Regions from separate parts of the Pseudomonas azerbaijanorientalis genome, predicted to be linked through region 2. Evidence: predicted binding sites of a transcription regulator. Region 2 holds the regulator's gene; each other region holds the start of a gene.
The links. Region 2 encodes FliA, which starts transcription of late flagellar genes. Its sites were predicted from a motif close to CTAAAGTTTNNNNNNNNNNNGCCGNTAA; they were not measured.

Region 1 (9,710 bases), 580 kb from region 2:
GGAAAGTTCAGCCGAGGTGCTCCATGGATATCATCGAAACGATTAAAGAGCAGATTGCCAACAACACCATTCTGCTTTACATGAAAGGCTCGCCAAATGCCCCGCAGTGCGGCTTCTCCGCGAAAGCTGCGCAGGCCGTGATGGCGTGTGGTGAAAAGTTTGCGTACGTGGACATCCTGCAGAACCCGGAAATCCGCGCCAACCTGCCAAAATACGCCAACTGGCCAACCTTCCCGCAACTGTGGGTTGCCGGTGAGCTGGTCGGCGGTAGCGACATCATGACTGAAATGGCCGCTGACGGTTCGCTGCAGAGCCTGATCAAGGACGCCGCCGCCAAGGCCGCTGCTCCAAAGACCGAGGCCTGATTCGCTTCCTGTAGGAGCGAGCTCGCTCGCGATGGTCTAAAGAACGCCGCGGGAAACCAGATTTCCAGCGTTATCGTTGGCCACCATCGCGAGCAAGCTCGCTCCTACAACGGCATAAAAAAGCCCCGCCACTCGAAAGAGGGCGGGGCTTTTTATTGCATCGAAATTAATGGCCCGGAACTTACTCGTCTTCACCCATCTGCGATTGCAGATAGTTTTCGATACCGATCTTGTCGATCAGGCCCAACTGGGTTTCCAGCCAGTCGATATGTTCTTCTTCAGACTCGAGGATATCTTCAAGCAGCTCACGGCTGCCGAAGTCGCCCACTGTTTCGCAATGCGCGATGGCTACCTTAAGGTCGGCATGGCCGGTTTTCTCGATACGCAGGTCGCACTCGAGCATTTCCTTGGTGTGTTCGCCGATGTGCAGCTTGCCCAGGTCCTGAACGTTCGGCAGGCCTTCAAGGAACAGGATCCGCTTGATCAGCTTGTCCGCGTGCTTCATCTCGTCGATGGACTCGTGGTACTCGTGTTTGCCTAGCTTGTTCAGGCCCCAATCTTCGTACATGCGCGCATGCAGGAAGTATTGATTGATCGCGACCAGCTCATTGGCAAGGATCTTGTTGAGATGCTGGATGACTGTAACGTCGCCTTTCATGATGGGGTCCTGCCCTGTATTAGCTGTCAATAGAACAGAGTTTGAGCCGCGTATTTAATAGTGTCAAACCTAAGTTATTGAAACTTAAATGAAAATTAATCGGAATAAGAATGTTTGTGTTCCGCGTCTAGAGCATAACTAGTTGATTTTGAGGCATAAAAAAACCGGACATATGTCCGGTTCTTTGAAAATCGATACTCAAGCGGCTGTAAATTCTGCTGGATAGGGAATTGCAGCCTGGGCCGTTTGCAGTTTGGTCAGGGTCTCTCGGACCACTTCCTTGGCGAGGCAGGCACATTTGCCGCATTGACTGGCAACGCCGGTAGCTACGCGGACTTCCTTGTAGCTGCAGCATCCTTCATAGATCGCATCGCGGATTTGACCGTCGGTGACGCCAGTGCAGAGGCAGACATACATAAGGAAGGACCGTCGCTGATTGTGACTCAATTGCGATGGATCTTAATGTTAACGAGAATGATTGTCAAAGTGGTTTCAGAGTACTTTTCGTCATAAGCGGGGGGCGGCTGACGAACGGTCAATATGGCAAACCGGCGATACAAAACCGTCGGGGATTTCATCGTACCGGGAAAAAACAGCTAAGCCAGCTCAAATACGCGGTGTATGATGGCCGGTCTTTTGCGACCGGGGTTCGTGTCACAGGGCTGTCGCCTCAGGGTGGCAGGCTGATGCGAAACCTGTTTCTCACGCTATTACACCAGGAGATATCCAATGAGCGTACTCGTAGGCAAACAAGCCCCTGACTTCACCGTACCGGCCGTACTCGGCAATGGCGAGATCGTTGACAGCTTCACCCTGTCTTCGGCGATCAAAGGCAAATACGGCCTGGTGTTCTTCTACCCGCTGGACTTCACCTTCGTTTGCCCGTCCGAGCTGATCGCTCTGGACAACCGCATGTCCGAGTTCAAGGCGCGCAACGTTGAAGTGGTCGCCGTGTCGATCGACTCGCACTTCACCCACAACGCCTGGCGCAACACCCCGGTCAACAATGGCGGTATCGGCGAAGTTCGCTACACCATGGCTGCCGACATCAAGCAGGAAATCATGAAGGCCTACGACGTTCAGTCCGCTGATGGCGTAGCGTTCCGTGGCGCGTTCCTGATCGACGACAAAGGCGTTGTCCGTTCGCAGATCATCAACGACCTGCCGCTGGGCCGTAACATGGAAGAGCTGCTGCGTCTGGTCGACGCTCTGCAATTCCACGAAGAGCACGGCGAAGTCTGCCCTGCCAACTGGAAGAAAGGCGACAAAGGCATGAACGCTTCGCCAGAAGGCGTAGCGGCTTACCTGACCGAGCACGCTGCCGCTCTGTAAGGCGCACGCTGCAGGTAAAAAAAAACCGGCCATCGAGGCCGGTTTTTTTATGCGCGGGATAACGCCGGGACTGTGTAGGAGCGAGCTTGCTCGCGATGACCTCAAGAACACCGCTGGGTGTCAGATTCCCCGCGTTATCGTTCACGACCATCGCGAGCAGGCTCGCTCCTACAGAAAGCCATCAATCGTTGAAGTCTTCCCAGCCACCCATCTGTTTCCAGCGATTGACGATGCCGCAGAACAGCTCTGCCGTCTTTTCGGTGTCGTAGCGGGCCGAGTGGGCCTCGCGACCGTCGAAGTCGATGTCCGCTGCCTGACACGCCTTGGCCAGCACGGTCTGGCCGTATGCCAGGCCCGCGAGTGTCGCAGTATCGAAACTGGAGAACGGATGGAACGGATTGCGCTTCATGTCCAGACGCGCAACCGCCGCATTCAGGAAGCCCAGGTCGAAGCTGCTGTTATGCCCGACCAGGATCGCCCGTTTGCAACCGTTGGCCTTGAGTGCCTTGCGCACGCCGCGGAAGATATCGTTGAGAGCAGACTCTTCACTCACGGCCATGCGCAGCGGGTGATCGAGCTTGATCCCGGTGAATTCCAGGGCGGCCGCTTCGATGTTCGCGCCTTCGAATGGCTCGACCCGGAAGAAGTAGGTGTGATCCGGGTAGACAAAACCCTTTTCATCCATGGCGATGGTGGTCGCGGCGATTTCCAGCAGGGCATCGGTGGCGGAGTTGAAGCCACCGGTTTCTACGTCGACGACAACCGGCAGGTAACCACGAAACCGTGCGGCCATTGGATGACGGGAACCGCCACCGCCGCCATTGCCTTCCAGTTCGTCGTCGAAATGGTCTTCACTCACGCGTGTTCCTCCAGCAGGCGCCAGCGCAGTTTTTCACCGGCGCGCAGCGGGATAACGGTCAGCTCGCCAAACGGCAGGCTGGCAGGGGCGGTCCATTCTTCGCGGACCAGGGTGATGCGATCGGTGTTGGCCGGCAGACCATAGAAACGCGGGCCGTTGAGGCTGGCGAAGGCTTCGAGCTTGTCCAGAGCATTGCGCTGTTCGAACGCTTCGGCGTACATCTCGATCGCCGCATAAGCGGTGTAGCAGCCGGCGCAACCACAAGCGGCTTCCTTGGCGTGCTGGGCGTGGGGGGCCGAGTCGGTGCCGAGGAAGAATTTTTCACTGCCGCTGGTGGCGGCGTCGAGCAGGGCTTCCTGGTGCGTATTGCGCTTGAGGATCGGCAGGCAGTAGAAATGCGGCCGAATCCCGCCCACCAGCATGTGGTTGCGGTTGTACAGCAGGTGATGCGCGGTGATGGTCGCGCCAACGTTGGCCGAAGCCGAGTTGACGAACTGCACGGCTTCAGCGGTGGTGATGTGTTCGAACACCACCTTGAGGGTCGGGAAACGCTCGACCACACGACGCATGTGCTCGTCGATGAAGATTTTTTCGCGGTCGAACACGTCGACATCGCCACGGGTGACTTCGCCGTGGATCAGCAACGGCATCCCGACTTCGGCCATGGCCTCGAGTGCAGGGAAAATCTTGTCGATGCTGGTAACACCAGAGTCCGAGTTGGTGGTTGCGCCGGCCGGGTACAGCTTGGCGGCGTGCACGAATCCGCTGGCCTTGGCCTCACGGATCTCTTCAGGCTGGGTGCGGTCGGTCAGGTACAGGACCATCAGCGGCTCGAACAGGCTGCCGGCCGGGCGGGCAGCGAGAATCCGCTGGCGATAGCCGTCGGCTTCAGCCGCGTTGCGCACCGGCGGAACCAGGTTGGGCATGATGATGGCGCGGCCAAAGGTGCGCGCGACATCCGCGACGGTATTGGTCAACACGGCACCATCGCGAAGATGAATGTGCCAGTCGTCGGGACGCAGCAGGGTCAGGCGGTCGGACATGAGGGGATTCCAGGCGGGTCAAACTCAAGGGAATGCTACCGGAAAAGACTCTTGCAGGCACTCGCTATCAAGTTTTGCCGCAAGCTTCCGATATCCAACGGGTATGCCGTAAACATGTGTGTGTCGGTCTTTTTGTTGTAGAAGCCAGTGGAGCCTCCCGTGCGCCAGCGTTATTTAGCCTTGCTCAGTGTGTTTGCCAGCCTTCCTGCGATGGCGCTCACTTTTCAGACCCGCCTGGAGAGCATTGAGTGGACGGTCGAAGGCGACAAGTTCGAATGCCGCCTGACGCAGCCGATTACCGACTTCGGTTCGGGGGAGTTCGTGCGCAAAGCCGGTGAGCAGGCAACGTTTCGTCTCAAAGCCTATAACCCGATGATGGGCGGAGGTTCGGCGACCTTGCTGGCGGCTGCCGCACCGTGGCAACCGGGGCGTGAGGATATAAACCTGGGCACGGTGAGAATCGGTAGCGGCAACGTGTTGTTCAACAGTTCACAGGTGCAGGCCGGACGCCTGATCAGCGGTCTGATGGACGGTCGCAGCCCGGTGGTTCGCCATTCCTCGGGAGATGGCCGGGTGTCGGAAGTGCGCTTGCTGCCGGTCAGGTTCACCCAGGCGTTTGCCGATTATCAAGGCTGCGTGGCCAAACTGTTGCCGCAGAACTTCGAGCAGGTGAAACAATCCCAAATCGGCTTCCCTGGCGGCGGTATCGAGCTCGACAATGCCGCGAAAGCCAAGCTGCAGGTCATGCTGGAGTACATGAAGGCTGATCCGACGGTCAATCACATCGAGCTCGACGGTCACTCCGACAACAGCGGCAACCGCCTGACCAATCGCGACCTGTCGCGGCGCCGGGCCCTGGCAGTGATGGAGTTCTTCAAGGCCAACGGCATCCAGGAGTCGCAAATTACCCTGCGTTTCCATGGCGAACGTTATCCGCTGGCGCCCAATACCAACAACGCCAACCGTGCGAAGAACCGTCGGGTAGCGGTACGCCTGGAGCGGGGAGCGCCCGCGGAACAAGTTGCCCCGCAAGCGACGAAAGCGGTCACTTCGGCAACTTCCTGACCCTTAAGTCATCGTCGCGCTCTCGACAGATTCTGTCGCTTGGTCGTCATAAGCTGTCGCGCCTCTGTAAATTATCCTGCATGAGCGGTAGACTTCACGGCTTTCCGTAGAACCCCGTGGAGTGATGGCATGGCGGACGTAAACAAGGTCGTTCTGGCGTATTCCGGCGGCCTGGACACTTCGGTGATCCTCAAGTGGCTGCAGGATACTTATAACTGTGAAGTGGTGACCTTCACCGCTGACCTGGGTCAGGGCGAAGAGGTCGAACCTGCACGCGCCAAGGCTCAGGCCATGGGCGTCAAAGAGATCTACATCGACGACTTGCGCGAAGAGTTCGTGCGCGATTTCGTTTTCCCGATGTTCCGCGCCAACACCGTTTACGAAGGCGAGTACCTGCTGGGTACTTCCATCGCTCGTCCGCTGATTGCCAAGCGCCTGATCGAAATCGCCAACGAAACCGGCGCTGACGCCATTTCCCATGGCGCCACCGGCAAGGGCAACGACCAGGTTCGTTTCGAGTTGGGCGCGTACGCCTTGAAACCTGGCGTGAAAGTGATTGCTCCCTGGCGCGAATGGGACCTGCTGTCCCGTGAAAAGCTGATGGACTACGCCGCGAAGCACGCGATCCCGATCGAGCGTCACGGCAAGAAGAAATCCCCGTACTCCATGGATGCCAACCTGCTGCACATCTCCTATGAAGGCGGCGTGCTGGAAGACACCTGGACCGAGCACGAAGAAGACATGTGGCGCTGGACCGTTTCCCCGGAAAACGCTCCAGACAAGCCGCAGTACCTGGAGCTGACCTACCGCAACGGCGATATCGTCGCGCTGGACGGCGTCGAAATGACTCCGGCCACCGTACTGGCGACCCTGAACCGTATCGGTGGCGAGCACGGTATCGGCCGTCTCGACATCGTCGAGAACCGCTATGTGGGCATGAAGTCCCGTGGCTGCTATGAAACCCCTGGCGGCACCATCATGCTGCGTGCCCACCGTGCGATCGAATCGATCACCCTGGACCGCGAAGTGGCTCACCTCAAAGACGAGTTGATGCCCAAGTACGCCAGCCTGATCTACACCGGCTACTGGTGGAGCCCTGAGCGTCTGATGCTGCAACAGATGATCGATGCGTCCCAGGTCAATGTGAACGGCGTTGTGCGCCTGAAACTGTACAAGGGCAATGTGATCGTCACTGGCCGCAAGTCCGATGACTCGCTATTCGACGCCAACATCGCGACATTCGAAGAAGATGGCGGCGCATACAACCAGGCGGATGCTGCGGGCTTCATCAAGCTCAACGCCCTGCGCATGCGCATTGCGGCGAACAAAGGCCGGAAGCTGTTCTGAGACCTTTGAACTCGTGATGGATACCTGACCTCGTCCTCGACGAGGTCAGGCTCCTGAATATGGGGTGTGATGCCAGGTACTGCGTTGTCGGGTGTGCCGCTGACGGTTTCCTGTCTTTCTCCTTCCGATGGTCTGTCCTGTTCTACGCATTGTTGTTTGCCGGTTGGCCGGCTTGATCAATTACCGTCAACCTTTGCGAGACGGGATTGTAGGCAATGTAAAAGGCAGAGCAGTGCTTCCTGGTCTGTCTGGAATGTTTGAGCGCACTGGCCTTCAGTAAAGTCTCTGAAATGGCACTAGTGACAAACAGAATCACGTACGCCATTTTTTCCCGTGGCTTCTGGATTTTTTCCAGCAGCGTTTCAAATTCGACCTCCTTGTTCATACCGCGTGTATCAACGATGCACAGGTCTTTTACAAATTCCGGTAACTGAAGTTGATGCTGAACGAAGACGGTGCTGTGCAGACCAATCTCCGTTGGCGGGTCATGTGCACCGCAGGGCGACCGAGCTGGCTGCTGGCCATTCGATGGCCTTTCCAAAGCGGGATTCGCGGGCGACTTCCCGGACGCTTTTTTTTCCGACCGCCCAGCATCTTCCATCGCTTTCATGAAATGTTTTCCCTTTTCAAAGTCGGAAGGCGCATACAGTGACCGGTAGTTGAAGTTGAGTGTCGCGAAAAAAAGCAAAAGTAAATAAAACGGAAAGCTGATCAGAAACCAGACATAGAGTTCTCTTTCCTCTTGATCAAGGAAGGGGAGAGAAACGGCGGCCGAAGTTTCAGAGAGTGTTGCGAATATCGCAATGATTGTCATCGGGTTGGTGATTATCTTTCTGCCATGTTCTGTACTCATGTTGAATTCTCATTTTTTGAGTGTTTTTTTAAGTCTGTTTGATGAGACTGTTTTGGGTTTTTTTATGATTGCTGGTGGTGCTTTAATGATTGCTCAAAAAATATAATTCGCTGTAAGAGTAATTGGATGTCTGGCGTGTGATATTTCTGGTGTGAGTGTTGAGTGCGAAAATATAAGTTACGTTCTGGCGCAGAAGTAAATATTTGTGTTTGTCAGGGCCCGGTTGTTCACGCTGGCTTTTGGAAAATTCTGGTTGTAAATCGATAGGGCCGATTGCTGAAAACTGCGCCACCATGACGCCGATACAGTTTTCAATTCATTCCGCTCGAGGGATTTTTGTAGGAGAAATCCGTGTTGTTTGTAGGGTATGTCTCTTGGTGTGGGTGGTTGGAAGGGGCGACATGCCATGGGTGAAACGACTAGGCTATTGTGCGGGCTCTAAAAATTCGAACAGCGAAAATTGGACTTGCCCATGAATAAAGTGCTGATCGTGGATGATCACCCCGTCATTCGTCTTGCGGTACGTATGCTAATGGAACGTCATGGCTACGAAGTTATTGCAGAAACCGATAATGGTGTGGATGCACTGCAACTAGCCCGTGAACTTACGCCGGATATTGTCATTCTGGATATCGGGATTCCGAAGCTGGACGGATTGGAAGTCATCGCGCGTTTGTCTTCGACCTCAATGCCGATGAAAGTGCTGATCCTGACTTCCCAGGCGCCGGGGCATTTTTCCATGCGTTGCATGCAATCCGGTGCGGCCGGTTATGTCTGCAAACAACAAGACCTGACGGAGTTGCTCAGTGCAATAAAGGCCGTATTGTCAGGCTACAGTTACTTTCCCAATCAAGCCTTGCATACCGTGCGTTGCAGTTTGGGGAACGCCAGTGAGGCCGACATGGTTGATCGGTTGTCGGGGCGGGAAATGATGGTCCTGCAGCAGTTGGCCAGAGGGAAGACCAATAAGGAAATTGCCGATGGGATGTTTCTCAGCAATAAAACAGTCAGTACTTACAAGACCCGCCTGTTGCTCAAGCTCAATGCAAGGTCCTTGGTCGATTTGATCGAGCTGGCACAACGCAACGGTCTGGTGTGATGGCGTATCTTTGCGACAAGGGGCGTTTGTTGAAGTATGGCACTTAAAAAAAAGCCTCCGTTTCGGGAGGCTTTCAGGTGTCATAAGTCAAAATCGTAGTCGGCCAATTGCTTTTGCAGTCGGCGCTCCTCCAGCAGATTGTCGATGGTGCGGCGTTTGCTCAGATTAGTTTTCGCTACTTCAACCACCGGCTCGGCGTCATCGGTTTCGGCGGTGGTGAAGTCGTCTTCTACGTCCAATTGCTCTTTGCCAGTACTCATTTAGTTGCTCCAGGCTAAGAAGGCCTTTGGCGCTCCTTATATCGACAATCTCCCGGCGGGTAAAAAAGATTTTTTCAATCGACAATTCAATAATCCCAATAGCGCCTCAATCGTCGGAGGTTTTGTGCTTGTATTCGCACAAGTCCTCGATCCGGCAGCTTCCGCATCGGGGCTTGCGGGCGAGGCAGACATAGCGGCCGTGAAGGATCAGCCAGTGATGGGAGTCGAGCAGGTACTCCCTGGGCACGAATTTCATCAGTTTTTTCTCGACTTCCACCACATTTTTGCCGGGCGCAATGCCGGTACGGTTGCTGACCCTGAAAATGTGCGTGTCGACAGCCATGGTCAGCTGACGGAATGCGGTATTGAGTACCACATTGGCGGTTTTGCGGCCGACGCCGGGCAGCGCTTCCAGCTCTTCGCGAGTTTGCGGTACTTCACCGGCATGACGCTCGACCAGCAAGCGGCAGGTTTCGATCACGTTTTTCGCTTTGCTGTTGTACAGGCCGATGGTCTTGATGTACTCCGACAGTCCCTCGACACCCAGGGCATGGATCGCCGCCGGGGTATTGGCCACCGGGAACAGTTTGGCGGTGGCCTTGTTGACGCCGACGTCGGTCGACTGCGCCGAGAGAATCACGGCAATCAGCAATTCGAACGGTGAGGAATAGGCCAGTTCGGTCTTGGGTTCCGGGTTGTCTTCGTGCAGTCTGCGGAAAATTTCCAGACGTTTTGCGGCATTCATGGGCAGTGCGTTTCCTCGTAGGCAATCAATGTGTGGGATTGGGGCGCCAGGCCTGCCAGGCAGCGATCAGCAGTCCGAGCAGAA
Region 2 (9,710 bases):
GGCTTCGCGTTCTTCCGGCGACTCGATGCCGTGGTCGACCGCGTTGCGCACCAAGTGGACCAGCGGGTCGGCCAGGGCCTCGACGAGGTTTTTGTCGAGGTCGGTTTCTTCGCCGACCAGCTCCAGGTTGATCTCTTTCTTGAGCTGGCGAGCCAGGTCGCGAACCAGGCGCGGGAAGCGCCCAAAAACTTTCTTGATCGGTTGCATCCGGGTCTTCATGACCGCGGTTTGCAGGTCGGCGGTGACCACGTCGAGGTTCGATACAGCCTTGGACATGGCTTCGTCGCCACTGTTGAGACCCAGGCGGACCAAGCGGTTACGTACCAACACCAGCTCGCCGACCATGTTCATGATCTCGTCCAGACGCGCGGTATCGACCCGTACGGTGGTCTCGGCTTCGCTCGCCGGCTTTTCCGCCGGTGGCGCGGCCGGGGCGCGGGCAGCAGCCGGTGCAGCGGCGGCCGGGGCCTCGGCTTTTGGCTCGGGGGCCTTGGCCACAGGTTTGGGCGCCACAGCCTTGGCTGCCGGTGCCGGTGCCGCAACTGCAGCGCTCGAACCATTGGCCGCCGTCGCGGTGCCGACTTCGCTGAACTTGCCTTTGCCATGCAATTCGTCGAGCAGCGCTTCGAACTCGTGATCGGAAATCAGATCGCTGCCAGCCGCCACCGCGCTTGGGGCAGCAGGTGCAGGCACCGAAGCAATGGCGGACTCCAGTGCCTCGACAGCAAAGTTGCCCTTGCCATGCAACTGGTCGAGCAGTGCTTCAAATTCGTCGTCCGTAATATCGGAACTGTCGCCCGGCGCTTTCGGTGCTTCTGGCGCAGCCGGAGCCTGCGCAATCGCATCGACGGCAAACTGGCCTTTACCGTGCAACTGATCGAGCAACGACTCGAACTCGGCATCGGTGATTTCGTCGCTTGCAGGTGCTTCGCTTGCAGGTGCGTGGGCAACCGCCGGCGCCTCGGCCTGTGCCTTGACGGCATTGAGCGAGTCCAGCAATTGCTCGAATTCGTTATCGGTAATATCGCCGGAATCGGCTTCAGCCACCGGCGCTTCAACCACGGCGGCGACAGGTGCAGTAACCTCTTCGTCAGCCGATTGCGGCTCGGCCAGACGGGCCAGCGCCGCCAGCAGTTCAGGTGTCGCAGCCGTGATCGGGCTGCGCTCGCGGACTTCGCTGAACATGCCGTTCACCGCGTCCAGCGCTTCGAGAACCACGTCCATCAGTTCCGAGTCGACGCGACGCTCACCCTTGCGCAGGATGTCGAACACGTTCTCGGCGATGTGACAGCACTCCACCAGTTCGTTGAGCTGGAGGAAGCCGGCGCCCCCTTTTACAGTGTGAAAACCGCGAAAAATTGCATTGAGCAAATCCGCATCATCCGGACGGCTTTCCAGCTCGACCAGTTGCTCGGACAGTTGCTCTAGAATCTCGCCGGCCTCAACCAGGAAATCCTGAAGGATCTCTTCATCGGCGCCGAAGCTCATCAGGGGGGGTGCTCCTAACAGGTCTAAAAACCCAAAATACCTAAAATTCTAAAATCCCAGGCTGGATAGCAAATCGTCCACATCGTCCTGACCGGACACAACGTCTTCTCTTTTATCGGCATGAATCTGCGGACCTTCACCCTGAGAGAGATGTTTTTGTGGATCTTTTTGCGCAAGCATCGCTTCACGGTCATGTTCGATGCCCGCAAAGCGGTCCACCTGACTGGCCATCAGCACGAGCTTGAGCAGGTTGCTTTCAACTTCGGTGACCAGTTGGGTCACACGCTTGATCACTTGCCCCGTGAGGTCCTGGTAATCCTGGGCGAGCAGGATGTCGTTGAGGTTGCCCGACACCGCGCGATTGTCCGTGCCGCTGCGTGCCAGGAAGCCGTCGACCCGACGGGCCAGTTCACGAAACTCTTCGGCACCGACTTCACGACGCATGAAGCGCCCCCAGTCCGTGCTCAAGGCCTGGGCTTCGTCCGCCAGGCTGTTGACCAGCGGCGTGGCATTTTCCACCAGATCCATGGTGCGGTTGGCCGCCGCCTCGGTCAGCTTGACCACATAGCCCAGGCGCTCGGTGGCGTCGGTGATCTGCGACACTTCTTCGGCTTGCGGCATGTGCGGGTCAATCTGGAAATTGACGATCGCGCTATGCAGTTCGCGAGTGAGCTTGCCCACTTCCTGATACAGGCCGCGGTCTCGGGTCTGGTTGAGCTCATGGATCAATTGCACCGCGTCGCCGAACTTGCCTTTTTCAAGGCTCTCGACCAATTCGACGGCGTGTTTTTTCAGGGTCGATTCAAAGTCGCCCAATGAAGTTTCGTTATTGCCCATAGCTCCCCCGTGGCGCACTCATCAACCGATGCGTTCGAAAATCTTCTCGATTTTTTCTTTCAACGCCTGGGCCGTGAAGGGCTTGACCACATAGCCGTTAACGCCGGCCTGGGCCGCTTCGATGATCTGCTCACGCTTGGCTTCAGCGGTCACCATCAGCACCGGCAGGTGCTTGAGCTTTTCATCGGCACGCACGTGACGCAGCAGATCGATGCCAGTCATACCTGGCATGTTCCAGTCCGTTACCAGAAAGTCGATGCTTCCGCTGTTGAGCACCGGAATGGCGGTAGTGCCATCGTCGGCCTCGACGGTGTTGGTGAACCCAAGGTCACGCAGCAGGTTCTTGATGATCCGCCGCATCGTTGAGAAGTCATCAACGATGAGGATTTTCATGTTCTTGTCCAATTCGACCTCCAAGCAGTCTTAAACGCGCCCAGCACCTGGACGCGCCATTTCAATCAATCCGGCAAAGCACTCAATGACTGTCTGGAGCACAACAGATCGGGACCGGCGCAGCTCAACACCACACCAGCCTCTTTCGCAGTGTCCCCACACTGCCTTCAGCGCGCTCGCCACTCCCCCAAACGCCCCCGCAAGCGGGCCGCGCACTGGCTGTGTAACTGGCTGACCCGCGATTCGCTGACCCCCAGGACCTCACCGATTTCCTTGAGGTTCAACTCTTCGTCGTAGTACAGCGCCAACACCAGTCGCTCACGCTCCGGCAAATTGGCAATCGCATCCGCCAGCGCAGCCTGGAAGCGTTCATCTTCCAGATCGCGTGACGGCTCGGTATGAGCACTCGCGCCATCCTCGTGCAGCCCTTCGTGTTCGCCGTCCTGCAACAGATCGTCGAAACTGAATAACCGGCTGCCCAGGGTGTCGTTCAAAATTCCGTAGTAATCGTCGAGACTCAATTGGAGTTCGGCCGCAACTTCGTGATCTTTAGCGTCACGGCCGGTTTTCGCTTCAATCGAGCGAATGGCGTCGCTGACCATGCGCGTATTGCGGTGGACCGAACGTGGCGCCCAATCCCCCTTGCGCACTTCATCGAGCATGGCGCCGCGGATTCGAATGCCCGCGTACGTCTCGAAACTGGCGCCTTTGCTGGCGTCATATTTGGTCGATACCTCAAGCAGGCCGATCATCCCGGCCTGGATCAGGTCTTCGACCTGGACACTGGCCGGCAAACGCGCCAGCAAGTGGTAAGCAATGCGTTTAACCAGCGGCGCGTAACGCTCGATCAGCTCGTACTGCGCATCACGAGCCGATTTTTTGTAGAGGTTGTAACCGCTGGCTGTCATAGAACAGGTCCTGCTGTTTGCTGCACTAGACGCTCGACGAAAAACTCCAGGTGCCCGCGCGGGTTGGCAGGCAGCGGCCAGGTATCGACCTTCTGCGCGATGGCCTTGAACGCCAGCGAGCACTTGGAACGCGGGAAGGCCTCGTAGACGGCGCGCTGCTTCTGCACAGCCTTGCGCACGCTTTCGTCGTAGGGCACCGCGCCGACGTATTGTAGGGCGACGTCGAGGAAGCGATCCGTGACCTTGGTCAACTTGGCGAACAGGTTGCGCCCTTCCTGCGGGCTCTGGGCCATGTTGGCCAGGACGCGGAAGCGGTTCATGCCGTAGTCGCGATTGAGCAACTTGATCAAGGCGTAGGCATCGGTAATCGAGGTCGGCTCGTCGCACACCACCAGCAGCACTTCCTGGGCTGCACGAACGAAGCTGACGACCGACTCACCAATGCCCGCAGCGGTGTCGATCACCAATACGTCGAGGTTGTCGCCGATATCACTGAAGGCCTGGATAAGGCCCGCGTGTTGCGCAGGACTCAGATGCACCATGCTCTGAGTGCCGGATGCGGCCGGAACGATACGGATGCCGCCAGGTCCCTGCAGCAGTACATCGCGCAGTTCGCAGCGGCCCTCGATCACGTCGGCCAGGGTACGTTTGGGTGTCAGGCCCAGCAGAACGTCGACGTTCGCCAGTCCCAGGTCGGCGTCCAGCAGCATGACGCGCCGGCCAAGCTCAGCCAAAGCCAGGGACAAGTTCACTGACACGTTAGTTTTCCCGACGCCACCTTTGCCGCCGGTCACCGCGATCACCTGTACGGGATGCATGCTGCCCATGTTATTTCTTTACCTTGTCTTGCATAGACGGAGGCCACATTACTGGCTGCGCGTTCACAAACGGAACAATGCATGGCAGACCATCGATGTAGGTACAAAAACGATTCATTATTACCTCAGCCAACCTGCTTGGTCGGGCTGTGGTAGATGTCAGCGAACATGTCAGCCATGGCTTCTTCGCTGGGTTCTTCCTGCATTTGCACACTGACGGCGCGACTGACCAACTGATGACGGCGCGGCAGATGGAGATCATCCGGAATCCGCGGGCCATCGGTCAGGTACGCCACTGGCAGCTCATGACTGATGGCCAGGCTCAACACCTCGCCCAGGCTTGCCGTTTCATCCAGTTTAGTCAGGATGCAGCCGGCAAGCCCGCAACGCTTGTAACTGTGATAAGCGGCAGTTAGAACCTGTTTCTGGCTGGTGGTTGCCAGGACCAGATAATTTTTTGAGCGGATGCCACGACCGGCCAGGCTTTCGAGCTGCATGCGCAGGGCCGGGTCGCTGGCCTGCAGGCCGGCGGTATCGATCAGCACCACGCGCTTGCGCAGCAATGGATCGAGCGCCTGCACCAGGGACTGGCCCGGATCGACGTGGGTCACCGGCACATTGAGAATGCGCCCCAGGGTCTTGAGTTGCTCCTGGGCACCGATGCGGAAGCTGTCCATGCTCACCAGCGCAATGTTCTGCGCGCCGTACTTGAGCACGTAACGGGCAGCCAGCTTGGCCAGGGTGGTGGTCTTGCCCATGCCGGCTGGGCCGACCATGGCGATGACTCCGCCCTCTTCCAGCGGCTCGACTTCCGGGGTAACGATCATGCGCGCCAGGTGTGCCAGCAACATGCGCCAGGCCTGACGAGGCTCCTGGATTTCGCTGATCAGTGCCAGCAGGTCTCGAGACAGCGGGCCAGACAGGCCAATGCGTTGCAGGCGACGCCATAGGTTGGCCTGATCCGGACGGCTGCCTTGCAGCTGGTTCCAGGCCAGGGACCCGAGTTGTACTTCCATGAGTTCGCGCAGGCTGTTGAGCTCGGAGCGCATCGAGTCGAACGCACGCGGGTCCACGCCACCGGACGCTGGTACAGCAGCCGGTGCGGGGCGACGAGGTTGGTCATACGTAGGTTCGATCAGCGGCTCGGCTGCGGTGAGCGGCAAACCGGCGAACAACTGGCGGTTGGTCGCATTGTCGCTCTCGCCATCGCCACGCAGGCTCAATTCGGCCTGGGCGGTGACGATCCGCGACTGAGTCTTGCGCAGCTCGTCTTCAAGCTCCATGTTCGGAACACGCGGCGCCAGCGCCGACAACTTGTAATCCAGCGCAGCCGTCAGCTCGACGCCCCCGGCAATCCGGCGGTTGCCGATAATGGCTGCATCAGCGCCCAGCTCATCGCGAACCAGCTTCATGGCCTGACGCATATCGGCGGCGAAAAAACGCTTAACTTGCATAAACCACTACCTCAGCCGTTGGGCCCTACTGTCGCAACGATGGTCACTTGCTTGTTGTCAGGGATTTCCTGGTAAGCCAACACGTGCAAACCCGGGACTGCGAGTCGGCCGAATCGCGAGAGCATCGCGCGAACCGGACCGGCCACCAGCAGAATCACCGGCTGACCTTGCATCTCCTGGCGCTGCGCCGCGTCGATCAGCGAGCGTTGCAGTTTCTCAGCCATGCTTGGCTCCAGCAGAACGCCCTCTTCCGAGCCTTGTCCTGCCTTTTGCAGACTATTGAGCAATATCTGTTCCAACCTTGGCTCCAGCGTGATAACTGGCAGCTGCGACTCAGTGCCTACAATGCTTTGGACGATTGCGCGGGAGACGCCAACCCGCACGGCAGCCACCAGCGCGGCGGTATCTTGACTCTTGGCGGCATTGTTGGCGATGGCCTCGGCAATGCTGCGGATATCGCGAACCGGCACTTGCTCGGCCAACAGCGCTTGCAGCACCTTGAGCAGTTGCGACAGCGAAACCACGCCCGGCACCAGCTCCTCAGCCAGTTTCGGCGAGCTTTTGGCCAGCAATTGCATGAGTTGCTGCACTTCTTCGTGACCGATCAGTTCACTGGAATGCTTGTAGAGTATCTGGTTCAAGTGGGTAGCCACTACTGTACTGGCATCGACCACCGTGTAACCGAGGGATTGCGCCTGGGTACGCTGGCTGATTTCGATCCAGACCGCCTCCAGGCCGAAAGCCGGATCTTTGGCGGTAATGCCGTTGAGCGTGCCGTAGACCTGCCCCGGGTTGATCGCCAGCTCGCGATCCGGGTAAATCTCCGCTTCCGCCAGGATCACCCCCATCAGGGTCAGGCGATAGGCACTCGGCGCCAGGTCGAGGTTGTCGCGGATATGCACGGTCGGCATCAGGAAGCCCAGATCCTGGGACAGCTTCTTGCGCACCCCCTTGATCCGCGCCAGCAACTGACCGCCCTGGTTGCGGTCCACCAGCGGAATCAGGCGATAGCCCACTTCCAGGCCGATCATGTCGATGGGCGTCACGTCATCCCAGCCAAGCTCCTTGGTTTCCTGGGCACGGGCCGGCGACGGCAGCAGCTCCTGCTGGCGCTTGACCTCTTGCAGGGCCTGAACCTTGGCGACGTTCTGCTTTTTCCAGAACAGGTAGGCGCCACCGGCCGCCAGGGCCGCCATGCTCAGGAACGAGAAGTGCGGCATGCCGGGCACCAGGCCCATGACCGCCATCAAGCCTGCCGCCACCGCCAGCGCCTTGGGCGAGGCGAACATCTGGCGATTGATCTGTTTGCCCATGTCTTCCGAACCGGACGCACGGGTCACCATGATCGCCGCTGCTGTCGATAACAACAGTGATGGCAATTGCGCCACCAAACCGTCACCGATGGTCAACAGCGCATACACCTTGCCGGCATCGCCGAAAGTCATGCCGTGCTGGAAGATACCGACTGCCATGCCACCGATCAGGTTGATGAACAGGATCAACAGGCCGGCAATGGCGTCACCACGGACGAATTTGCTGGCACCGTCCATGGAACCGTAGAACTCGGCTTCCTGGGCGACTTCCGAGCGGCGGGCCTTTGCCTGGGCCTGATCGATCAGGCCGGCGTTGAGGTCGGCGTCGATCGCCATTTGCTTGCCGGGCATCGCATCGAGGGTGAAACGCGCGCTCACCTCGGAGATCCGCCCCGCACCCTTGGTCACCACGACGAAGTTGATGATCATCAGGATCGCGAAGACCACGATACCGACCACGTAGTTACCGCCGATCACCACTTCACCGAACGCCTGGATCACCTTGCCGGCGGCTGCGTGACCGTCCTGGCCGTGGAGCATCACCACCCGCGTGGAGGCCACGTTCAATGCCAGGCGCAACAGCGTCGCCACCAGCAAAATGGTCGGAAACACCGCGAAATCCAGCGGGCGCAAGGCGTAGACGCACACCAGCAGCACGACGATGGACAGGGCAATGTTGAAGGTGAAGAACACGTCGAGCAGGAACGGCGGCACCGGCAACATCATCATCGCCAGCATGACCAGCAGCAACAGCGGCACGCCCAGATTGCCCCGACTGAGGTCGGCAATGTTGCTGCGGGCACTGTTGATTAACTGAGAGCGATCCACCGGTTTTCCCCGTTCCTTTAAAGCAAACTTTTGACGCCTGAAGCAGGCGCAGGGCGGCTACTGCAAGAAGCTTTCCAACTTTTGCAAAGGGAGAAATAGAGCGATTTTTCAGTGGGATATGTGCTGCCTGGGCTGACGTCATCGCGGGCAAGCCACGCTCCCACAAGTTATCGCCGAACCTGTGGGAGCGGGCTTGCCCGCGAAGGGGCCATCAGCGACAGCGCTAGACTCAGGAATCGCGGCGCAAATCCGGCGGAATCGGCAGGTCATCCTTGAGCGGATCCGGTCGTTTGCCCTTGCCCGCCCGGTACTGTCGAATCTGATAGACGTAGGCCAGTACCTGCGCGACCGCCAGATAAAGCCCGCCGGGGATTTCCTGCTCCAGTTCGGTGGAGTAATAAATCGAGCGCGCCAGCGCCGGTGACTCCAGCAGCAGGATCTCGTTGGCCGCGGCGATCTCGCGGATCTTCAGGGCCAGGAAGTCGTTACCCTTGGCCAGCAATACCGGCGCACTGCCCTTCTCCGGATCGTATTTGAGGGCCACAGCGTAGTGCGTGGGGTTGGTGATGACCACGTCAGCCTCGGGAATGGCGGCCATCATCCGCCGCTGGGACATCTCACGCTGCAGCTGTCGAATCCGCTGCTTGACCTCCGGCCGCCCCTCCTGGTCCTTGTGCTCGTCGCGCACTTCCTGCTTGGTCATCAGCAGTTTCTTGTGGCTTTCCCAGAGCTGCACCGGCACATCTACCGCAGCGATGAGGATCAGCCCGCACGCCATCCACAAGGTGCTCCAGCCCACCACTTGCAGGCTGTGGATGATTGCCATGTCCAGGGGTTCATGGGCGATACGCAGCAGGTCGTCGATGTCCGACGACAACACCGCCAGCGCTACGAACAGGATGATGATGAACTTGGCCAGGGCCTTGAGCAGCTCGACCAGCGCCTTGGTCGAGAACATGCGCTTGAGGCCGGGACCGGGGTTCAAACGGCTGAACTTGGGCGCCATGGAGCTTGCCGCGAACAGCCAGCCCCCCAGGGAAATCGGACCGATGATGGCGGCCAGCACCAAGGTGATCATCACCGGCTGGATCGACCACAGGGCAATCTGTCCCGAGCGCATCAGGTAGGTGGCCATGGAGCGCTGATCCAGAATCACCTCCCGCGGCAGCGAGAAGTTGAAGCGCATCAGCTCCATCATGTCCTGCGCCATGGCGCCGCCAAAAATCAGCAACGCCGAAGCACCGACCAGCATGATCGCCAGGGTGTTGAGTTCCTTGGACCGCGCTATCTCACCCTTTTCACGGGAGTCTTGCTTGCGCTTCTCCGTGGGGTCTTCTGTTTTGTCCTGACCGCTTTCGCTCTCAGCCATGACTCAGCTCGCCCGCGCCATTTCGCGTAACAACTGCAAGGCCTCGGTGGCCAGCGGTTGATACTGATTGAGAATGTCCGCCAGCCCGACCCAGACGATAAACAGCCCCAGGACCAGGATCAGCGGGAAGCCGACCGAGAAAATATTCAGTTGCGGCGCCGCCCGGGTCATGACGCCAAACGCGATGTTGACCACCAGCAGCGCGGTGACTGCCGGCAACACCAGCAACAACGCCGAACCGAGCACCCAGCCGAGCTTGCCGGCCAGCTCCCAGTAATGGTTGACCATCAGGCCGCCACCCA
Region 3 (9,710 bases), 370 kb from region 2:
CCCTGCTCCACACCGATGCGCGCCGCCTCCAGCGCCTGTTCAGCGCGCTCGGCCTGCTCGGCCAGTGACTGCGCCAGGGTGGTGGGCAGGTAACCGGCGCGGCTTTTTTCGAACAATTGCTGACCCAACGCAGCCTCCAGCCGGCGCACCGCTCGAAACACCGTCGAGACGTCCACCTTCAACAGCTGTGCGGCGCGGGCCAGAGAGCCGCCGCGTACCAATGCGAGGATCAGGGCCAGGTCCGGGTAGTCCAGTCGATAGTGCGTGGCTGCATTGATCACTTGGGAAAACGCCAATATTGAGTGCGTGAACGCCAATCTATAGTGGGCCTCAGGAATCAACAAGTGCAGAGGCCCCTCATGGAAAACCGTACGATTCGCATCGCTCTGATCGGCGACTACGACCCGCAAGTCACCGCCCACCAGGCCATTCCCGTAGCCCTTGAAATGGCCGCTGAACACAGCGGCCTGAAGGTGCAATGGCAATGGTTGGCCACCGATGAAATCCACAGCGAGACACCGCTGCACCCATTCGATGGTTTTTGGTGTGTGCCGGCCAGCCCGTATCGCAACATGGACGGTGCATTGCTGGCGATCCGTTTTGCCCGCGAACAACGGCGACCTTTCCTCGGCACCTGCGGCGGTTTTCAACACGCGGTGCTGGAATATGCGCGCAATGTGCTGGGCTGGTCGGATGCCGAACACGGCGAGACGGCGCCCGATGCAGCACGGGCGCTGCTGACGCCACTGTCGTGTGCGCTGGTCGAGGCCGTCGATTCCATACATCTGGCTGAAGGCTCATTGATCGCACAGGCGTACGAAAGCGCCGAGATTCGTGAAGGCTATCGCTGTCGCTATGGGGTGAATCCGCAGTTCGAAGGAGAGCTGCTCAAGCGCGAGCTGCACGCCGTCGGCCACGATTCACAACAGGGACTGCGCGCGGTCGAACTCAGCGGCCATCCGTTCTTTGTCGCGACCTTGTTTCAGCCCGAGCGGGCGGCACTCGGGGGCGTCTTGCCGCCGCTGGTTGGCGCCTTTGTCAAAGCCTGTGCGGGGCGCTCGTCATGAGCGCCAATACCCCAACGGCGCCTTATTACGCGGTGATCTTCACTTCGCTGCGCACCGGGGACGATCAGGGTTATGCCGAAGCGGCCGCAAGGATGCTGGAACTGGCCCGTGAACAGCCGGGGTTTCTTGGTGTGGAGTCGGCGCGGGGTGAGGATGGGCTTGGAATTACGGTGTCGTACTGGGCCAGCGAGGCGGCGATTCTGGCGTGGAAGCAGCATCCAGAGCATACGGCGATTCGCGAGCGTGGGCGTTCGACCTGGTATGCGCGGTGTCATACGCGGGTGTGTCGGGTTGAGCGGGCCTACGGGTTCAGTCTGTAAATGATGCGGTGTTTTTGAGGCCGTTTTCGCGGGCAAGCCCGCTCCCACAGGGGACGCGGGTGTACACAAGATATGTTCCCAACGCAAAAACCTGTGGGAGCGGGCTTGCCCGCGAAGAGGCCAGAACAGTCACCACAAAAACTCAACCCCGAACCAGACTGCGAACCGCCGATATCTCCGGCACTTCCCCCCGGTTCATGTACACCCGCAATGGCTCGGTGATGTTGATCCGGTCATCGATGTTCTGGTCCAGCAACAACTGGATCAATTCGCGCTTGAGCGTCATCGCCTGCCCGGGCCCAGCCCCCCAGACGAATTCGCTGGTCGGGATGATGCCGTCATCCGCCACGTCCATGCCGAACGAGTCTTCGCTGAAGCGCACGAGGTAATGGCCGGTCTTACGGTTGAGGCCGACGAAGCCTTTGAGTTGGTCGGCCGCCTGGCAGATCAGTTGGGAAGTGATGCGCATGGTAAACCCCGCAATGGTGATCGTTGGTTTACACGCAGGGCCTGCGTTTCCCTCTGCCGGGGAAATTGCAAGGTCCAGCGTACTGCAAACGGGCGCACAAAAGTGCTGACGAAAATCAGCTTCAGGCAGATTTATGTCGGTCTCGTGATAGCGCCTGCAAAGATGAGTTGCTAAAAGGGAGCGCTCACTCATTGCGAAAGGATCTCGACCATGCCCGCCACCTTTACTAAAAACGCCCTGTTGTTGAGCCTGCTGCTAGGCCTCGGCCAGGCACAGGCCGCCAGCGAACCTGGTCCCACGGAACTGGCGACCCGTTTGGGCATTCCGCACCCGGCGGTGATCGCCCACCGTGGCGCGTCTTTCGATGCGCCGGAATCCACCGCTGCGGCCTACAAGACGGCCCGCGACCTGGGCGCCGATTACCTGGAAATGGATCTGCAGCGCAGCAAGGACGGCGTGCTGTTTGTACTGCACGACAACAACCTGCAACGCACGACCGACGTCGCCAGCAAATTCCCCGAGCGCAAGGACAGCCCAGCCAATGCATTCACCATGGCCGAACTGAAAACCCTGGATGCGGGCAGCTGGTTCAATGCCGCCTACCCGGATCGCGCGCGCCCTGCCTTCGCCGGCCTGAAGATTCTGACCCTTGATGAAATCATCGACATCGCCGAGGGCAACGCCCTGCACAAGCCCGGGCTGTACATCGAAACCAAGGAACCCAAGCAGTTTCCCGGCATCGAACACGACCTCAAGGAAAAACTCCAGGCCCGTGGCTGGCTGAACCCCAGCGAATCGAAACCGGCCAACAGCACGCTGGCGGTTGGCCAGGGCAACGGCAAGGTGGTTCTGCAGACCTTCGAGAAGAGCAGTCTCGAACTGCTGCAAAAGGAAATGCCGAAGGTGCCGAAGATCCTGCTGTTGTGGGTCGGTGAAGGCAGCATCGAGCCCAAGTCCAGGGTGACCTTTGCCGAGTCCGGCGCCAAGGACAAGGCCGCTTACTACGCCGCACAACAACCGAAGGACAAAGCCGAATTCCAGCGTTGGGTCGACTACGCCAAGGCCCAGGGCACCATCGGCACCGGCCCGTCCGCCGCACTGACCCAGGGCGGCGACCAGAGTTACTCGGACCTGGTGCAACCCTGGATGAACCAGTACACCCACGATCAGGGCCTGCTGGTGCACGTCTACACCATCGACGATGCAGTGGACTACCAGAAAGTCATGGACGCCGGCGTCGACGGCATTTTCACCAACCGCGCCAGTGAGTTGTTGAAGTTCTATAAACGTCCGGCGGCGAGTGTGGCGCAGGTACTACAGAACAACGGCTACTGATCCGCAATCACGCAAAACCCTTCGGGAGCGTGGCTTGCCCGCGAAGAGGCCATCAGCTTCAACATCAACGCTGACTGACACTCCGCTATCGCGGGCAAGCCACGATCCCACAGGGATTGATGCAGGACATGATGGAGGTTTTAAGGGTGGCTTAAGTTACAAAAGCTAACCTGATCTCACTTAAACAGATCACCCAAGGAAAGAAGCCCATGAAGACTCTGACTGCTTTGTTTACCGCTGCAACCCTGACCCTCACTGCCGGTCTGGCCCAGGCCGACGTGCGCGTGGATCAGATCCCGCAACTGGTCAAGGACGGCAAGATCAAGCCCCTGGAAGATCTGAACAAGATCGCTCTGGATCTGCACCCGGGCGCCACGATCACCAAAACCGAGCTGGATAACCATTTCAACGGTTACGAGTATGAGATCGAGTTGCGCGACGCCAAGAACGTCGAGTGGGATGTGGACATCGATGCCTCTAACGGCAAGGTCCTGGAAAACAAGCAAGACAAGTAATCACAACCCACACAAAAGCCGCACGCTCTGACGATCGTGCGGCTTTTTGCGTTTAAGCGCTCAGGCGCGCCGTCACCTCGTTCAACTGCCCCGACAAGCCGTGCAGGTTGTTGCTCGCCGCTTCGGTGCGCTGCACGTTGTCAAGGTTAGTGCTGGCGATGCTGGTGATCTCGGTGAGGTTGCGCGAGATGTCTTCGGCCACCGACGTCTGTTCTTCGGCTGCGGTGGCGATCTGCCGGTTCATGTCGCGGATGGCTTCCACGGCCAGGGTGATGCGTTCGAGCATGGCGCCGGCCTCGGTCACCTGCTGCACGCTTTCTTCGCTGCGCGACTGACCGCTTTCAATCGCCTGGGCTGCTTCGATAGCACCGGTCTGCACGGTTTGAATGATCTGGTTGATCTCGATGATCGACGCAGCCGTGCGCTGGGCCAGGCTGCGGACTTCATCGGCCACCACGGCAAAACCGCGCCCGGCCTCACCGGCGCGGGCCGCCTCGATGGCCGCGTTGAGCGCCAGCAGGTTGGTCTGTTCGGCGATGCCGCGAATCACTTCCAGGACCTTGCCGATGCGCCCGCTGTCGGTTTCCAGTTGGCGGATGACCGTGGCGGTGTTGGCGATTTCGCCACGCATTTGGGTGATGGTGTGGATGGTGCACTGCATGACTTTTTCGCCCTGCTGGGCGGACTGGTCGGCATCGTCGGCGGCCCGCGCCGCTTGCGCGGCATGACGCGCCACTTCCTGCGCCGTGGCGGACATTTCGTTCATCGCCGTGGCCACCTGATCGGTGCGGTTGAACTGCTCGTTGGTGCCGCCGGCCATCACGGTGGCGATCGAGTTCAACTCACCGCTGGCGCTGTCCAGGTCCGACGCGCTGCGCTGCAAACGGCTGAAGGTTTCGGCGAGGAAATCGCGCAGGGTGTTGGCGGCGATCGCCAGTTTGCCCAACTCATCCTGACGGGTGCTGGCCACGCGCTCGGCAAGACGACCCTGGCTGAGTTGCGCCACGTATTCGATCAGTTTGCGGATCGGTTCGACCAGGTTGCGGTTGACCAGCCAGAGGCTCAGCAGGCCGATCAACAACCCCGAAACCAGCATCACGACAAGCCCCAGCAGCACCGTGCGATCGGCGGCGGCGCTGATCAAGGTCGACTGTTCGGCGCCTTGCTTGCGCAACTCGCTGACCAGTGCGCTCATCTGATCGCTGGTCGCACGATCTACGCCTTTGACCGCGGTATCGCCCACCGTCGGATCACCACCGGCGGCCACGAACGCGTCCCGCCCCTTCTGATACGCCGCGCCCAACTGGCGATGTTCGTCACGCAAGCGCTCGATGCGGCTCTTGAGTGACGGCTCGATGCCCTTCTGCGCGGCCAGTTCGCCGAGGATGTTTTGCACATCACGCTGACGGTCTTCGAATTGCCCCCAGTACTTGCTCAGGTCCGCCGGTTGCTTGCCGCGCAACAGGACGTTTTTCCACTCTTGCACCTGCACCTTGAATTGCAGGTTGGCTTCATCGATCAATTGCGAGGTATGCAGCGGGCCCTCGATCAGATTGGCGTAACTCTGCACGCCACTGGACAAGAAGTGAAAGCACGCCAGGGCGATCAACAGCATCGCCAGCAGGCTGCCACTCAGCAGGGCGAGAATTTGTGCTCTCAAGGACTTTTGCAAAAGCATCGATGGGTACTCATGACAGGAATGAGGCACGCCCAAAAAAGGCGTGAAAGGTGTCCGGACATCCCTGTCTGCGGTCTCGGCCGAGGCCTGCGGCGCGCAACTTAACCCAAGCGTGATCGGCGTGCCAGAGCGATTCTTTAGAAAAAACCGACCACCGGTAGAGCATTCGTTTGCGTTATTTTCCCGTCACAAAAACGTCATCCAGGCTTGCGATGATGCCGCTCAAGTGAACCTGTAAAACACGCGACAGGCGCCTCCCTTGCGAGTCCTAATGAACCACAGCATCGATCACAGTCATCGCGATACGGATCTGTTCGGCCTGCTTTACGGTTTCAGTTTTCGCCCCGGTGAGGCCGGTCGGGAAATCAACTCCGCCCAAGCCTTGCAGTACCTGCAACAACCGCAAAGCGACGAACAGTTTCTCTGGCTGCACCTGAACCTCGCGCACGCCGCGTGCGAGCGCTGGATGAAAAGCCATCTGCAATTGCCCGAGGAATTTTTCGAGGCGCTGCACGAAGGTTCGCGCTCGACGCGCATCGAGCATGTCGACTCCGCGTTGCTGGCGGTGGTCAACGACGTGGTGTTCAACCTCAGCAACATGGTCTCCTCGGATGTCTCGACCTTGTGGGTGTGCGCCCGCAGCCGGCTGATCATCAGCGCCCGTCTGCAGCCGCTGCACTCGGTGGACAAGTTGCGCTCGTCGGTGAAGGCCCGGGAATGCTTTCGCTCCCCGCTGGAGCTGCTGGTGCATCTGCTGCGCGACCAGGGTGAAGTGCTGACCCAGATCGTGCGCAAGACCAGCCAGAGCGTGGACCAGATCGAAGACGAGTTGCTCTCCTCGCGCCTGTCGACCAACCGCGCCGAGCTGGGCGCCAATCGCCGGGTGCTGGTGCGCTTGCAACGGCTGCTGGCGCTGGAGCCAGGCTCATTGCTGCGCCTGCTCAACCGGCCGCCGCAATGGCTGCAAAAGGAAGACGTGAAGGAGCTGCGCAAATCCACCGAGGAGTTTGCGCTGATCATCAACGACCTCACGGCGCTGGGTGAGCGGATCAAGCTGTTGCAGGAAGAGATCGCCGCCAACATCAACGAACAGACCAACCGCACGCTGTTCACCCTGACAGTGGTGACGGTGCTGGCGCTGCCGATCAACATCATCGCCGGTTTCTTCGGCATGAACGTCGGCGGCATTCCGCTGGCCGATGACCCGCAAGGATTCTGGATCCTGGTGGCACTGGTCGCGACCTTTACCGTGATTGCCGGACGCTGGGCGTTTCGCAAGCAGCAGGATTATTAGGATCAAAAGATCGCAGCCTGCGGCAGCTCCTACAGGGCGCACAACCTCATCCCGGCCAGTGTCTGAGCCGGGATTTCTTTGTGTGGCAAACGCATTTCATCGCAAATTCAGGGGTTTGCGCTGTTATTGATCCGTCACCCGTCAGATTGCACTTCAGTTTGCTAACGTGTGGCCGACTCTTAAGAGACTCGATGTATTCAGGAGTGGAATCGTGAATCTGTACATCAATCAGCTTCAACACAAAGCTGACTTCAAAGAAGCCATCTACGCCGGCGATATCTTCCTGAACACTCAGCTGCGCGCCGCCAAAGAGCTGTGTGCGTTCGCCCAGGAAAGCATCACGGCCGCCTTCGATGGCGAAACCAACCACCAGGCGCTGCACACGCTGATGCCGGTGCAAGAGTTCGTGGTGCTGGTGACTCGCCTCAAGGGGCAGTTCACCAACAGCCTGCGGGCCAAGGAGCTGATCCGCAGTTTCACCGACGAAATCGGTGCCACTCCCGAGGAATTCATATTCGACGTACCGCGCATCCGTGTCGTGCCCAACTACGACTACCTGCACGCCGGCGTCAGCTATGCCTACAAGCCTCATCGCGATACCTGGTACGGCGGAGTCGACTGCCAGATCAATACCTGGATGCCGGTCTACACGATCCAGCCTGACCAGACCATGATGATCAACCCGGCCTACTTCGACGCCCCGGTGCAAAACACCTCGGCGCAGTGGAGCCTGGCCGACTGGATTGGCGTACAACGCCAACGCGCCCAGGACAACATCAAGGAAGAGGCGCGCCAACACCCGGTGCCCACCGAAGCCATCAACACGGCCTCCGAACTGCGCGTCGCCGGCAACACGGGTGAGATGTTGGTGTTTTCAGGCTCGCACCTGCACGGCACCGTGCCCAATTACACGCAACAGACCCGCTTCAGCGTGGACTTTCGCCTGATGCACCTCGACGACATCAGGCACAAGCGCGGCGCGATTAACGTCGACAGCGCCTGCCCGGATGTCGGCGCCGGTTTCAAAGACTACTTCCACGTCCACGACTTTTCGAATTTCCGAGGAATCCCGCAATGACCAAGCGTCGCATCACGCCCGCCGAGGCCCAGTACAACGAAACCCGTACCAACGTCCTGAAACGGGTCGATGCCGAATACGTGGCCGAGGCTCCGTTCGTCTTCGCCAACCGCATTGGCGTAACCGCCGCGCTGTCGCGCATGGAACTGTTCAAGAAGGTCGCCGAAGTACCGGGCGCGATCATTGAATGCGGCGTGTACAAGGGCAACTCGTTGATGCTCTACATGCACCTGTCGATGATTCTCGAGCCCTACGCGATCAACCGTTCGATCGTGGGCTTCGACACCTTTGAAGGCTTCCAGAGCATCGACAAGAAAGAAGACCCGGCCGACGTCAACGAGACCATGTTCGCCGACACCGACCAGTCGCTGATCCAGGACATGATCGACGCCAACGACCTGTTGCGCCCGGTCAATCGAATCCCGCGTTGCGAGCTGGTCAAGGGCGACATCGTCAAGACCGTACCGGAGTGGGTCAAGACCCGCCCGGACCTGGTCGTGGCCATGCTGATCCTCGACACCGACCTGTACGAGTCGACCAAAGTCGCGCTGGAAACCTTCCTGCCGTACATGCCCAAAGGCGCGATCGTGGTGCTCGACGAAGTCGCCTACCGCAACTTCCCGGGCGAAACCAAGGCCCTGCGTGAAGTGCTCGACCTGAACAAGATCGAACTCAAGCGCCTGCCGTTCGATTCGTGCGTGGGTTACTTCCACGTCTGATCGAAAGACCTGGAAACTGGTGCAAAAACCTGTGGGAGCGGGCTTGCTCGCGAAAGCGGTGTGTCAAACAGCAATGATGTTGACTGCCACGCCGCCTTCGTCGGAACGCCGCCCGGAGCAAGCCCGCTCCCACAAATGGGCCAGTTTCAGACTTCTGAGCGGATCACTTCCCCCAGCCAGTCCATGAACACCCTCACCCGCAACGGCAAATGCCGCTGCCGGGCATAGAGCAGCGACGCCTCCATGGACGGCGCATTGAACGGCGACAACACCTCGACCAGTTCACCGCTTTGCAGGTATTGCTGCATGCCCATTCGCGGCGCCTGAATCAGGCCGAAACCACCCAGGCAGGCGGCCTCATAGGCATCGGTGCTGTTGACCGTGACACTGCCGGCCATCGGCAGTCGCTGCACCTGCCCCTTGTCGACGTACACAAAGCCTTCCGAACGCGCGCCCAGCACACCGACGTAATGCACCAGCCGATGCCGTGCCAGATCCTCCAGCCGCTCGGGCACGCCATAGCGCTGCAGATACGCAGGGCTGGCGCAATTGACCATACTGAAGTCACACAGATGTCGCGCCACCACCGATTGGTCCGGCTGGGCGCCGATGCGCAGCACGCAATCGAAACCTTCGGCGAGCAGATCGACCCGGCGGTCGGTGCTGCTGATTTCCAGCTCAAGCAGCGGGTGCTGTGCCATGAACGCCGGCAGGCGCGGCATGACCACGCGACGGGCGAGAATGTTCGGCAGGTCGATGCGAATGCGCCCCACCAGCGACGCCTCGTCCTGGCGAAACAAGCCCTCGATCTCGTCCATGTGTGACAGCAGGTCCTTGCTGCGCTCATACAACACCAGGCCATCCTGGGTCGCCTGGACCTTGCGCGTGGTGCGTTGCAACAGCCGGGTGCCGAGCAATGCCTCCAGCGCCTGCACATGCTCGGACACCGTTGATCGAGGCAGCCCGAGGCTTTCGCCGGCCTGGGTGAAACTCGACATCTCGCTGACACGGACAAAGGTGCGCAACAGTTCCAGTTTGTTCATCAGCCTGCTCTTTAATTGTTCGGCTTATCCGACCAGTGATTCCGGTTTCGCTCTGTTTATCACCCCTGTGCGGATAAATAAACTTCCTCACATCAACCGCCCACTGCACTTGAGGAAGTCCCATGAACCGTAAAATCGCACTGATCACCGGCGCCAGCCGCGGCCTCGGCAAAAACGCAGCCCTGCATCTGG

Region 1: a site for FliA is predicted at 4,324-4,351, ahead of KSS91_RS23520 (flagellar protein MotY). Genes of this name have one in related genera too.
Region 3: a site for FliA is predicted at 5,498-5,525, ahead of KSS91_RS22565 (methyl-accepting chemotaxis protein). Genes of this name have one in related genera too.

The regions. Positions count from the first base shown of each region.
Region 1 covers NZ_CP077078.1:5,254,590-5,264,299, reverse strand. Annotated here, with positions in the region: gene grxD (Grx4 family monothiol glutaredoxin) at 24-365, shown strand; gene bfr (bacterioferritin) at 547-1,023, opposite strand; gene KSS91_RS23540 (bacterioferritin-associated ferredoxin) at 1,222-1,440, opposite strand; gene KSS91_RS23535 (peroxiredoxin) at 1,753-2,355, shown strand; gene rnt (ribonuclease T) at 2,537-3,214, opposite strand; gene pyrC (dihydroorotase) at 3,211-4,257, opposite strand; gene KSS91_RS23520 (flagellar protein MotY) at 4,417-5,322, shown strand; gene KSS91_RS23515 (argininosuccinate synthase) at 5,452-6,669, shown strand; gene KSS91_RS23510 (hypothetical protein) at 6,812-7,522, opposite strand; gene KSS91_RS23505 (response regulator transcription factor) at 7,995-8,621, shown strand; gene KSS91_RS23500 (PA3496 family putative envelope integrity protein) at 8,702-8,881, opposite strand; gene nth (endonuclease III) at 8,988-9,626, opposite strand; gene KSS91_RS23490 (Rnf-Nqr domain containing protein) at 9,652-9,710, opposite strand, start outside.
Region 2 covers NZ_CP077078.1:4,679,016-4,688,725, forward strand. Annotated here, with positions in the region: gene KSS91_RS20850 (chemotaxis protein CheA) at 1-1,488, opposite strand, end outside; gene KSS91_RS20855 (protein phosphatase CheZ) at 1,537-2,325, opposite strand; gene KSS91_RS20860 (chemotaxis response regulator CheY) at 2,347-2,718, opposite strand; gene fliA (RNA polymerase sigma factor FliA) at 2,886-3,626, opposite strand; gene fleN (flagellar synthesis regulator FleN) at 3,623-4,453, opposite strand; gene flhF (flagellar biosynthesis GTPase FlhF) at 4,570-5,898, opposite strand; gene flhA (flagellar biosynthesis protein FlhA) at 5,910-8,039, opposite strand; gene flhB (flagellar biosynthesis protein FlhB) at 8,269-9,408, opposite strand; gene fliR (flagellar biosynthetic protein FliR) at 9,412-9,710, opposite strand, start outside.
Region 3 covers NZ_CP077078.1:5,049,109-5,058,818, forward strand. Annotated here, with positions in the region: gene KSS91_RS22535 (LysR family transcriptional regulator) at 1-344, opposite strand, end outside; gene KSS91_RS22540 (CTP synthase C-terminal region-related (seleno)protein) at 360-1,067, shown strand; gene KSS91_RS22545 (antibiotic biosynthesis monooxygenase family protein) at 1,064-1,387, shown strand; gene KSS91_RS22550 (DUF2025 family protein) at 1,530-1,856, opposite strand; gene KSS91_RS22555 (glycerophosphodiester phosphodiesterase) at 2,067-3,191, shown strand; gene KSS91_RS22560 (PepSY domain-containing protein) at 3,401-3,706, shown strand; gene KSS91_RS22565 (methyl-accepting chemotaxis protein) at 3,759-5,384, opposite strand; gene KSS91_RS22570 (transporter) at 5,656-6,678, shown strand; gene KSS91_RS22575 (hypothetical protein) at 6,890-7,756, shown strand; gene KSS91_RS22580 (TylF/MycF/NovP-related O-methyltransferase) at 7,753-8,475, shown strand; gene KSS91_RS22585 (LysR family transcriptional regulator) at 8,622-9,518, opposite strand; gene KSS91_RS22590 (SDR family NAD(P)-dependent oxidoreductase) at 9,641-9,710, shown strand, end outside.